2 regions of the Bacillus sp. 1NLA3E genome follow, and region 1 is predicted to be linked to the other one. Evidence: a T-box and tRNA genes for the amino acid it is inferred to sense, from the RefSeq annotation. Region 1 holds a T-box; the other holds one or more tRNA genes.
What was found. The T-box of region 1 lies ahead of leuS (leucine--tRNA ligase). A T-box ahead of a tRNA ligase gene usually reads a tRNA of that ligase, here a tRNA-Leu.

Region 2: it encodes a tRNA-Leu, which carries the amino acid that the T-box ahead of leuS (leucine--tRNA ligase) is inferred to sense. The anticodon was not compared.

Annotation. Positions count from the first base shown of each region.
Region 1 is NC_021171.1:3,820,406-3,825,571, forward strand. Features, by position in the region: gene leuS (leucine--tRNA ligase) at 1-2,391, opposite strand, end outside; T-box leader at 2,474-2,689, opposite strand; gene B1NLA3E_RS18295 (MDR family MFS transporter) at 2,843-4,030, opposite strand; gene B1NLA3E_RS18300 (ammonia-forming cytochrome c nitrite reductase subunit c552) at 4,242-5,166, opposite strand, start outside.
Region 2 is NC_021171.1:92,417-97,582, reverse strand. Features, by position in the region: rRNA gene B1NLA3E_RS00505 (23S ribosomal RNA) at 1-671, opposite strand, end outside; rRNA gene B1NLA3E_RS00500 (16S ribosomal RNA) at 875-2,424, opposite strand; tRNA gene B1NLA3E_RS00495 (tRNA-Ala) at 2,601-2,676, opposite strand; tRNA gene B1NLA3E_RS00490 (tRNA-Pro) at 2,691-2,767, opposite strand; tRNA gene B1NLA3E_RS00485 (tRNA-Arg) at 2,774-2,850, opposite strand; tRNA gene B1NLA3E_RS00480 (tRNA-Leu) at 2,861-2,949, opposite strand; tRNA gene B1NLA3E_RS00475 (tRNA-Gly) at 2,958-3,032, opposite strand; tRNA gene B1NLA3E_RS00470 (tRNA-Leu) at 3,057-3,141, opposite strand; tRNA gene B1NLA3E_RS00465 (tRNA-Lys) at 3,157-3,232, opposite strand; tRNA gene B1NLA3E_RS00460 (tRNA-Thr) at 3,248-3,323, opposite strand; tRNA gene B1NLA3E_RS00455 (tRNA-Val) at 3,342-3,417, opposite strand; rRNA gene rrf (5S ribosomal RNA) at 3,428-3,544, opposite strand; rRNA gene B1NLA3E_RS00445 (23S ribosomal RNA) at 3,619-5,166, opposite strand, start outside.

The DNA of each region.
Region 1 (5,166 bases):
CTTACCCGGAACAGCAATCACTTTGCGAACCGTTTTACCATCAATTTGTTCTTTTATGTTATCATCGTCCATGGCAATCTGTTCAAGTATTTCCTTAGACGCTCCAGACGGAACCAATAATTTTGCTTTCACTTTCCCATTGATTTGGACAACGATTTCTACCTCATCATCAATCAATTTTGCTTCATCATAAGCTGGCCATGCTTCGTATGAAATGGTTCCCTTTCCACCAAGCTTTGACCAAAGTTCCTCGGCAACGTGCGGAGTTATAGGTGCAAGTAATTTTACAAATCCCTCAATAAAATGCTTAGGAAGTACAGTTGCTTTATAAGCATCATTAATAAAGACCATCATTTGTGAAATCGCAGTATTAAAACGAAGACCTTCGTAGTCCTCTGTTACCTTTTTAACAGTTTGATGATAAACTTTTTCTAAGGTATCATCATCACTTGTTTGAATTTTAGAACTTAATTCACCGGTATCCTCAATAAACAAACGCCAAATTCGATCCAAGAAACGACGTGACCCGTCTAATCCATTAGTCGACCAAGCAATCGATGCATCAAGTGGTCCCATGAACATTTCATAAAGTCTCAAAGTATCTGCACCATGGCTGATGACAATATCATCAGGATTTACGACATTGCCCTTTGATTTACTCATTTTTTCATTGCCTTCCCCAAGAATCATCCCTTGGTTAAACAGCTTTTGGAAAGGTTCTTTCGTTGGGACAACCCCGATATCGTATAAAAATTTATGCCAGAAACGAGCATATAATAAATGAAGCACAGCATGCTCTGCACCACCGATATAAATATCCACTGGTAGCCATTCATTTAATTTCTCAGCATCCGCTAATGCTTGATCATTTTTCGGATCAATATAGCGTAAATAATACCAGCAGCTTCCTGCCCATTGTGGCATGGTATTTGTCTCACGGCGTCCTTTTTTACCTGTTGTCGGATCCTCAATATTAACCCAATCCTTAATAATAGCCAACGGAGATTCACCTGTTCCAGACGGCTTTATTTCAGATGTTTTCGGCAACACTAACGGTAGTTGGTCCTCTGGAACAGCGGACATTGTTCCATCCTCCCAATGGATAATCGGGATTGGTTCACCCCAATAGCGCTGGCGGCTAAACAACCAGTCACGCAGACGGTAAGTTACCTTTTTCATACCAATTTTTCTCTCTTCAAGCCATGAAATCATCGCTTGAATACCATCTACCTTATTCATTCCATTTAGGAATTCAGAGTTTACATGATCGCCATCACCGGTATAAGCTTCAGTCGATATATCTCCTCCACCAACGACTTCAATAATCGGCAGTTCGAATTTCTTAGCAAATTCATAATCCCGTTCATCGTGAGCCGGGACAGCCATAATTGCCCCAGAACCATAACTCATTAGGACATAATCAGCAATCCAGATTGGCATTTTTTCACCATTTACAGGATTAATTGCATAAGCACCAGTAAATACACCTGTTTTGTCCTTAGCTAAATCGGTTCGTTCAAGATCACTTTTGCTCTTGATTTGATCAAGGTATACTTTAACTGCTTCCTTTTGCGAATCGGTTGAAATCACACCAACTAATGGATGTTCAGGCGCAAGCACGGCATAAGTGGCCCCAAATAGGGTATCTGGACGAGTCGTAAATACCGTAAACGTTTCATCGTAACCGTCAATATGGAAGGTAATTTCTGCCCCTTCTGACCTACCAATCCAGTTCCGTTGCATTTCTTTAATACTTTCTGGCCAATCAACCTCATCAAGGTCTTCCAATAATCGATCAGCATAGGCAGTAATCCTGAGCATCCATTGTTTCATAGGACGTCTTTCAACTGGATGTCCACCACGTTCACTTTTTCCATCGATTACTTCTTCATTTGCCAAAACGGTTCCGAGTGCTGGACACCAATTTACTGCTACTTCATCAATATAGGCAAGGCCCTTTTTATAAAGCTGCAAGAAAATCCATTGTGTCCATTTATAATAGCTCTGATCTGTCGTGTTAACTTCCCGATCCCAGTCATAAGAAAAGCCTAATGATTTGATTTGGCGACGGAAATTATCAATATTTTTCTTAGTAAACTCTGCAGGGTCATTCCCTGTATCTAAGGCATATTGCTCCGCCGGTAAACCAAATGCATCCCAGCCCATCGGATGTAAGACGTTATAGCCCTGCATCCGTTTTAATCTTGATAAAATATCTGTTGCAGTATAGCCTTCTGGATGTCCAACGTGTAGTCCTGCGCCAGACGGATAAGGGAACATATCAAGGGCGTAAAACTTTCGTTTCCCCTTTTCTTCACTTGTTTTGAAGGTTTTATTTTCTTCCCAATAGGTCTGCCATTTTTTTTCAATATCCTGATGATCGAAGCTCATCGGTTTTTCCTCCTATTAAATATGTATTGGTAAATATCAGATAGCAATTTTTCAGTATAACAAAAAAACCCCTCATCCCATAAAAAGGGACGAGAGGATTATTATATCTCCCGCGGTACCACCCACATTAGTGTTTACACACTCACTTACTCATCCTTAACGCGGAAAACGGCAAGTATTACTAATCTTCACACCTGCTACTCAAAGGCGAGTTCATGAAAAGCCTGGTTGACTTGCACCGTCCGTCAACTCTCTAATTCAGGCAAGAATCATTACTACTCCTTGTCAATGTCCATTTATAAAACTATAAAGTTATTGTATTAAATTTCTCTTTCTAGTGCAAGTAAACACTAGCCATCTAGAGAGAGTAATAACTATAATATGAAAAAAGTGTTAATGGGTGAAGGTGCTCTAAACGTTTATTTAGCAATGTATTATTATCCCGCTATATTTATGAAGCTTTTGCTGTGGGTCCACTCGTTGCTTTAAGCTTCCGATCATAAATAATCGTTGTGAAAATAGATAAGATGAACAGCACGATCATCACCCTAAATAGCATGTGCATGTCGTACATATCAATTAAGATTCCACCTAATAATGGACCGATCATCCGGCCTGCAGTTGCTGTGCTATTCACGATTCCCTGATAAAATCCTTCTCTCCCTATAGGCGCCAGTTTGTCTGCAATGGTTGGCACAGCAGGCCAAACCAACATTTCGCCAATGGTCATGATCATCATGGCTACAGCAAAAGCAGTGAATTGTTGTGCTTGTGAAGCGATAATAAAGGCCACCACAAAAATAAGGGTCCCAAGGATAATTTGTTTCTTAACCGATTTTGCTAGGTATTTTATCATTTTTGCCAAAATAGGTTGACCTAATACAATAAGTGCTCCATTTATCGTCCATAATAGACTATATTGTTTTAACGAAAGGCCGATTTCTTGGGTGTAAGGGCCGATTGTTGCTTGCCATTGACAATACCCCACCCAACTAAGCATAAAGCCCACACAAAGAATCAGAAGTGCATGAAGCTGAGAATGATGATTCGCATTCATTCGCCCACTAGGATTATTAGCCTGTTTCCCTACTTGAGTTTTAATTCCTTTATATCCAAATAAGGCTATGAATAAAAAAATAAGATACAAAAGGGCGTTAGCTAAGAAAATCCACCGAAAAGAAATGGCTGCTACAATCCCACCTAATGCAGAGCCAATGGCCACTCCTAAATTAGAAGCTACATAAATGGCATTAAAGGCTTTTCGGCCGCCTTCCTTCCAGACTGACCCAGCCATTGCATACATAGACGGAAAAACAATTCCTGAACCAAACCCAACAACAGCTAAAAAAATGACATATTCTGGCCAGCCATTCCACATCGTTAATCCAAACAGAGCCAATACCGTAATCCCAATTCCTAGAAGAATCGAGCGATAGCCTCCGATTCGATCAAACAAATGCCCCCCAATTAAATTACCGACCACACTTGTGGCCGAATTTATCATTAAAACCATTCCTGAAATGGACATTGACTTCCCTAAATGGTCATGAATATAGATAGAATTTAAAGGCCATAAAAAAGAAGAGCCTGTAACATTCACTGCCATACCGATCACGAGAAGCCATAAGGCTCGTGGCATGAAAAATCCGCTCCCTCAAAAATTATTTCGATATATTTCGATTAACAAAATAATTCTAGTGGTTTTTGACCTCCTTGGCAAACCTTTTTTCCACACCACTCTTCATAAAATGAATACACATTCGTTTTCATTGACACCCGAACAAAAAGTAGTCAAAATTAAAAAATGAAAACACCAGGTAACTGCAATTACCCGGTGCTTTCGAAGTACTTTATTTAACTGGAGGCTGTTGCGCTGGGAAGTAAGAATTGATGGCTTTTTCTTTCTTTTTAAAGTTATCTTTTTCTTCCACTACAGCCTTCTTCACTTTTTCAATCTCTGTATTTAATTCCTCAATACTAACACCCTTCTTAACAAGCTCCTCTGTTGCAATGCGAATCGCTTCATTAGAGGCTTCAAGGGATATTCTTAATGAATTCATCGATCCTTGTGGATTATGGAACCCGGCTGAGCTTTCAGCGGCAACAATATCCCAGAACCATTGTCCTTTACGAATTTGATCCTGCGCCAACTTCACCTTGTCTGCACTCACTCCAGATGTAATCATTTTATTCACATAGTAATGAGAAGTAATCGAAACATCCTCAGCTTGGTGTAAGCCTTCCATATGAGTATCTTGGATATCAGTAACACGATCTTTCAATTCATCCAATTCACGGTTAGTATGACAAGTTCCGCAAGATGTTTTCATCGTCTTAAGTGGAGATGTCCACCAGTGAGAACTAATTTTTTTCTTACCGTCTACACGTTCATACGGCATATGACAATCAGCACAAGCCACATTTGCTTTTCCGTGTGGTCCTTCTGAAGATGTTTCAAAATCAGGATGCTGAGATTTCAACATTGGAGTACCTGAAACATTACTGATCCAGTCTTTCTCAAAGCCTTTTTCTTTTGCGGTAGTTTCATAGTATTTAAACATATCTTCTGGTTTGAACCCATTTGCCCACGGGAATGTTACTTCACTATTTTTAGCATCAAAATAGTACTCAACATGACATTGCCCACAAACATAGCTACGCATTTCATTTTTTGTTGGGTTTGACATATCCACACCTTTGGATTCCATCGCTTTCACAAAACTTGGACGAGTCACCCGTAAATCCATTGTTTCAGGATCGTGACAGTCAGAGCAT
Region 2 (5,166 bases), 1.1 Mb from region 1:
CGGCTCCGTCTTATCAACTTAACCTTGCATGTAATCGTAACTCGCCGGTTCATTCTACAAAAGGCACGCCATCACCCATTAACGGGCTTTGACTACTTGTAGGCACACGGTTTCAGGATCTATTTCACTCCCCTTCCGGGGTGCTTTTCACCTTTCCCTCACGGTACTGGTTCACTATCGGTCACTAGGTAGTATTTAGCCTTGGGAGATGGTCCTCCCTGCTTCCGACCGGATTTCTCGTGTCCGGCCGTACTCAGGATCCACTCAGGAGGGAACGAAGTTTCAACTACAGGGTTTTTACCTTCTTTGACGGGCCTTTCCAGACCTCTTCATTTACCCCGTTCCTTTGTAACTCCATATTGAGTGTCCTACAACCCCAAGAGGCAAGCCTCTTGGTTTGGGCTATTTCCCGTTTCGCTCGCCGCTACTCAGGGAATCGCATTTGCTTTCTCTTCCTCCGGGTACTTAGATGTTTCAGTTCCCCGGGTCTGCCTTCAATACCCTATGTATTCAGGTAAAGATACTACTCCATTACGAGCAGTGGGTTTCCCCATTCGGAAATCTCCGGATCAAAGCTTACTTACAGCTCCCCGAAGCATATCGGTGTTAGTACCGTCCTTCATCGGCTCCTAGTGCCAAGGCATCCACCGTGCGCCCTTTCTAACTTAACCTAAAGGTTAATCTCTTATTATATAAGAGAGAAAAAAACTAATGTGGTGTTTCTCGGTCTTACATTCTTCTTCTTACGATTATCTAGTTTTCAAGGAACAAAAAAGCTTTAAGAGATTGCTCTCTCAAAACTAAACAAACAAACCATCAACATCACATCACTATAAGTGTTGTGTTCCGATTGTCTTTACGACAATATCCTTAGAAAGGAGGTGATCCAGCCGCACCTTCCGATACGGCTACCTTGTTACGACTTCACCCCAATCATCTGTCCCACCTTAGGCGGCTGGCTCCTTACGGTTACCCCACCGACTTCGGGTGTTACAAACTCTCGTGGTGTGACGGGCGGTGTGTACAAGGCCCGGGAACGTATTCACCGCGGCATGCTGATCCGCGATTACTAGCGATTCCAGCTTCATGTAGGCGAGTTGCAGCCTACAATCCGAACTGAGAGTGGTTTTATGGGATTGGCTCGACCTCGCGGTTTTGCAACCCTTTGTACCACCCATTGTAGCACGTGTGTAGCCCAGGTCATAAGGGGCATGATGATTTGACGTCATCCCCACCTTCCTCCGGTTTGTCACCGGCAGTCACCTTAGAGTGCCCAACTGAATGCTGGCAACTAAGATCAAGGGTTGCGCTCGTTGCGGGACTTAACCCAACATCTCACGACACGAGCTGACGACAACCATGCACCACCTGTCACTCTGTCCCCCGAAGGGGAACGTCCTATCTCTAGGAGTGTCAGAGGATGTCAAGACCTGGTAAGGTTCTTCGCGTTGCTTCGAATTAAACCACATGCTCCACCGCTTGTGCGGGCCCCCGTCAATTCCTTTGAGTTTCAGCCTTGCGGCCGTACTCCCCAGGCGGAGTGCTTAATGCGTTAGCTGCAGCACTAAAGGGCGGAAACCCTCTAACACTTAGCACTCATCGTTTACGGCGTGGACTACCAGGGTATCTAATCCTGTTTGCTCCCCACGCTTTCGCGCCTCAGCGTCAGTTACAGACCAAAGAGCCGCCTTCGCCACTGGTGTTCCTCCACATCTCTACGCATTTCACCGCTACACGTGGAATTCCGCTCTTCTCTTCTGCACTCAAGTTCCCCAGTTTCCAATGACCCTCCCCGGTTGAGCCGGGGGCTTTCACATCAGACTTAAGGAACCGCCTGCGCGCGCTTTACGCCCAATAATTCCGGACAACGCTTGCCACCTACGTATTACCGCGGCTGCTGGCACGTAGTTAGCCGTGGCTTTCTGGTTAGGTACCGTCAAGGTACCGGCAGTTACTCCGATACTTGTTCTTCCCTAACAACAGAGCTTTACGACCCGAAGGCCTTCATCGCTCACGCGGCGTTGCTCCATCAGACTTTCGTCCATTGTGGAAGATTCCCTACTGCTGCCTCCCGTAGGAGTCTGGGCCGTGTCTCAGTCCCAGTGTGGCCGATCACCCTCTCAGGTCGGCTACGCATCGTCGCCTTGGTGAGCCGTTACCTCACCAACTAGCTAATGCGCCGCGGGCCCATCTGTAAGTGTCAGCCGAAACCGACTTTCAGCTTTTCCTCATGAGAGGAAAAGGATTATCCGGTATTAGCACCGGTTTCCCGGTGTTATCCCAGTCTTACAGGCAGGTTGCCCACGTGTTACTCACCCGTCCGCCGCTGATATCAGGGAGCAAGCTCCCATCAATCCGCTCGACTTGCATGTATTAGGCACGCCGCCAGCGTTCGTCCTGAGCCAGGATCAAACTCTCCAAGAAAGTTGATTGACTCATAAAAGTTACGTTGGCTAGTGTCATGACCGAAGTCATTCACACTATTAAAAAATAATATTGTTGACGTTTGTTTGTTTAGTTTTCAAAGAGCAACTTGCAATAGCTGCATAAGCAACTTTATAATAGTAACATATTTCATAAAGACTTGTCAACTATTTATTTGGTGGAGCCTAGCGGGATCGAACCGCTGACCTCCTGCGTGCAAAGCAGGCGCTCTCCCAGCTGAGCTAAGGCCCCAAATGAAGATTGAATGGTCGGGAAGACAGGATTCGAACCTGCGACCCCTTGGTCCCAAACCAAGTGCTCTACCAAGCTGAGCTACTTCCCGTATTTATGGTGCGCCCGACAGGGGTCGAACCTACAACCTTCTGATTCGTAGTCAGATACTCTATCCAATTGAGCTACGGGCGCATATTTAAAATGGTGCCGAGGACCGGAATCGAACCGGTACGGTAGTCACCTACCGCAGGATTTTAAGTCCTGTGCGTCTGCCAGTTCCGCCACCCCGGCATAAAAAATGGAGCGGAAGACGGGATTCGAACCCGCGACCCCCACCTTGGCAAGGTGATGTTCTACCACTGAACTACTTCCGCGTTTATATATTCTTTTTGTGAAAATGGTGCGGGTGAAGGGAGTCGAACCCCCACGCCTTGCGGCGCTAGATCCTAAGTCTAGTGCGTCTGCCAATTCCGCCACACCCGCATATTCAAATAAAAATGGTGAGCCATGAAGGACTTGAACCTTCGACCCTCTGATTAAAAGTCAGATGCTCTACCAGCTGAGCTAATGGCTCGTACAAAAAACTAAGTGGTGCCGGCGAGAGGACTTGAACCCCCAACCTACTGATTACAAGTCAGTTGCTCTACCAATTGAGCTACCCCGGCAAACTTTTGGAAAATATATGGTGGAGGATGACGGGCTCGAACCGCCGACCCTCTGCTTGTAAGGCAGATGCTCTCCCAGCTGAGCTAATCCTCCATATATTACAGCCCGGCAACGTCCTACTCTCACAGGGGGAGAACCCCCAACTACCATCGGCGCTGAGAAGCTTAACTTCCGTGTTCGGTATGGGAACGGGTGTGACCTTCTCGCTATCGCCACCAGACTATTTAATTGGGAATTTTCATTCCCTCAAAACTAGATAATGCAGAAGAAGTTGTAAAACTAATAACACCGTTTTTGGTTAAGTCCTCGATCGATTAGTATCAGTCAGCTCCACACGTCACCGCGCTTCCACCTCTGACCTATCAACCTGATCATCTTTCAGGGATCTTACTAGCTTGCGCTATGGGAAATCTCATCTTGAGGGGGGCTTCATGCTTAGATGCTTTCAGCACTTATCCCTTCCGCACATAGCTACCCAGCTATGCCTTTGGCAAGACAACTGGTACACCAGCGGTGCGTCCATCCCGGTCCTCTCGTACTAAGGACAGCTCCTCTCAAATTTCCTGCGCCCACGACGGATAGGGACCGAACTGTCTCACGACGTTCTGAACCCAGCTCGCGTACCGCTTTAATGGGCGAACAGCCCAACCCTTGGGACCGACTACAGCCCCAGGATGCGATGAGCCGACATCGAGGTGCCAAACCTCCCCGTCGATGTGGACTCTTGGGGGAGATAAGCCTGTTATCCCCGGGGTAGCTTTTATCCGTTGAGCGATGGCCCTTCCATGCGGAACCACCGGATCACTAAGCCCGACTTTCGTCCCTGCTCGACTTGTAGGTCTCGCAGTCAAGCTCCCTTGTGCCTTTACACTCTACGAATGATTTCCAACCATTCTGAGGGAACCTTTGGGCGCCTCCGTTACTCTTTAGGAGGCGACCGCCCCAGTCAAACTGCCCACCTGACACTGTCTCCTACCCCGATCAGGGGTATGGGTTAGAATTTCAATACAGCCAGGGTAGTATCCCACCAATGCCTCCACCGAAGCTAGCGCTCCGGCTTCTACGGCTCCTACCTATCCTGTACAAGCTGTACCAAAATTCAATATCAGGCTACAGTAAAGCTCCACGGGGTCTTTCCGTCCTGTCGCGGGTAACCTGCATCTTCACAGGTACTATAATTTCACCGAGTCTCTCGTTGAGACAGTGCCCAGATCGTTACGCCTTTCGTGCGGGTCGGAACTTACCCGACAAGGAATTTCGCTACCTTAGGACCGTTATAGTTACGGCCGCCGTTTACTGGGGCTTCGGTTCAAAGCTTCGCCTTGCGGCTAACCTCTCCCCTTAACCTTCCAGCACCGGGCAGGCGTCAGCCCCTATACTTCGCCTTGCGGCTTTGCAGAGACCTGTGTTTTTGCTAAACAGTCGCCTGGGCCTATTCACTGCGGCTCTTCAAGGCTATTCACCCTAAAGAGCACCCCTTCTCCCGAAGTTACGGGGTCATTTTGCCGAGTTCCTTAACGAGAGTTCTCTCGCTCACCTTAGGATTCTCTCCTCGCCTACCTGTGTCGGTTTGCGGTACGGGCACCTTTTATCTCGCTAGAGGCTTTTCTAGGCAGTGTGAAATCAGGAACTTCGGTACTATATTTCCCTCGCTATCACAGCTTAGCCTTCACGGTAACGGGATTTTCCTCGCTACCAGCCTAACTGCTTAGACGCGCATATCCAACAGCGCGCTTACCCTATCCTTCTGCGTCCCCCCATTGCTCAAACGATAAAGAGGTGGTACAGGAATATCAACCTGTTGTCCATCGCCTACGCCTTTCGGCCTCGGCTTAGGTCCCG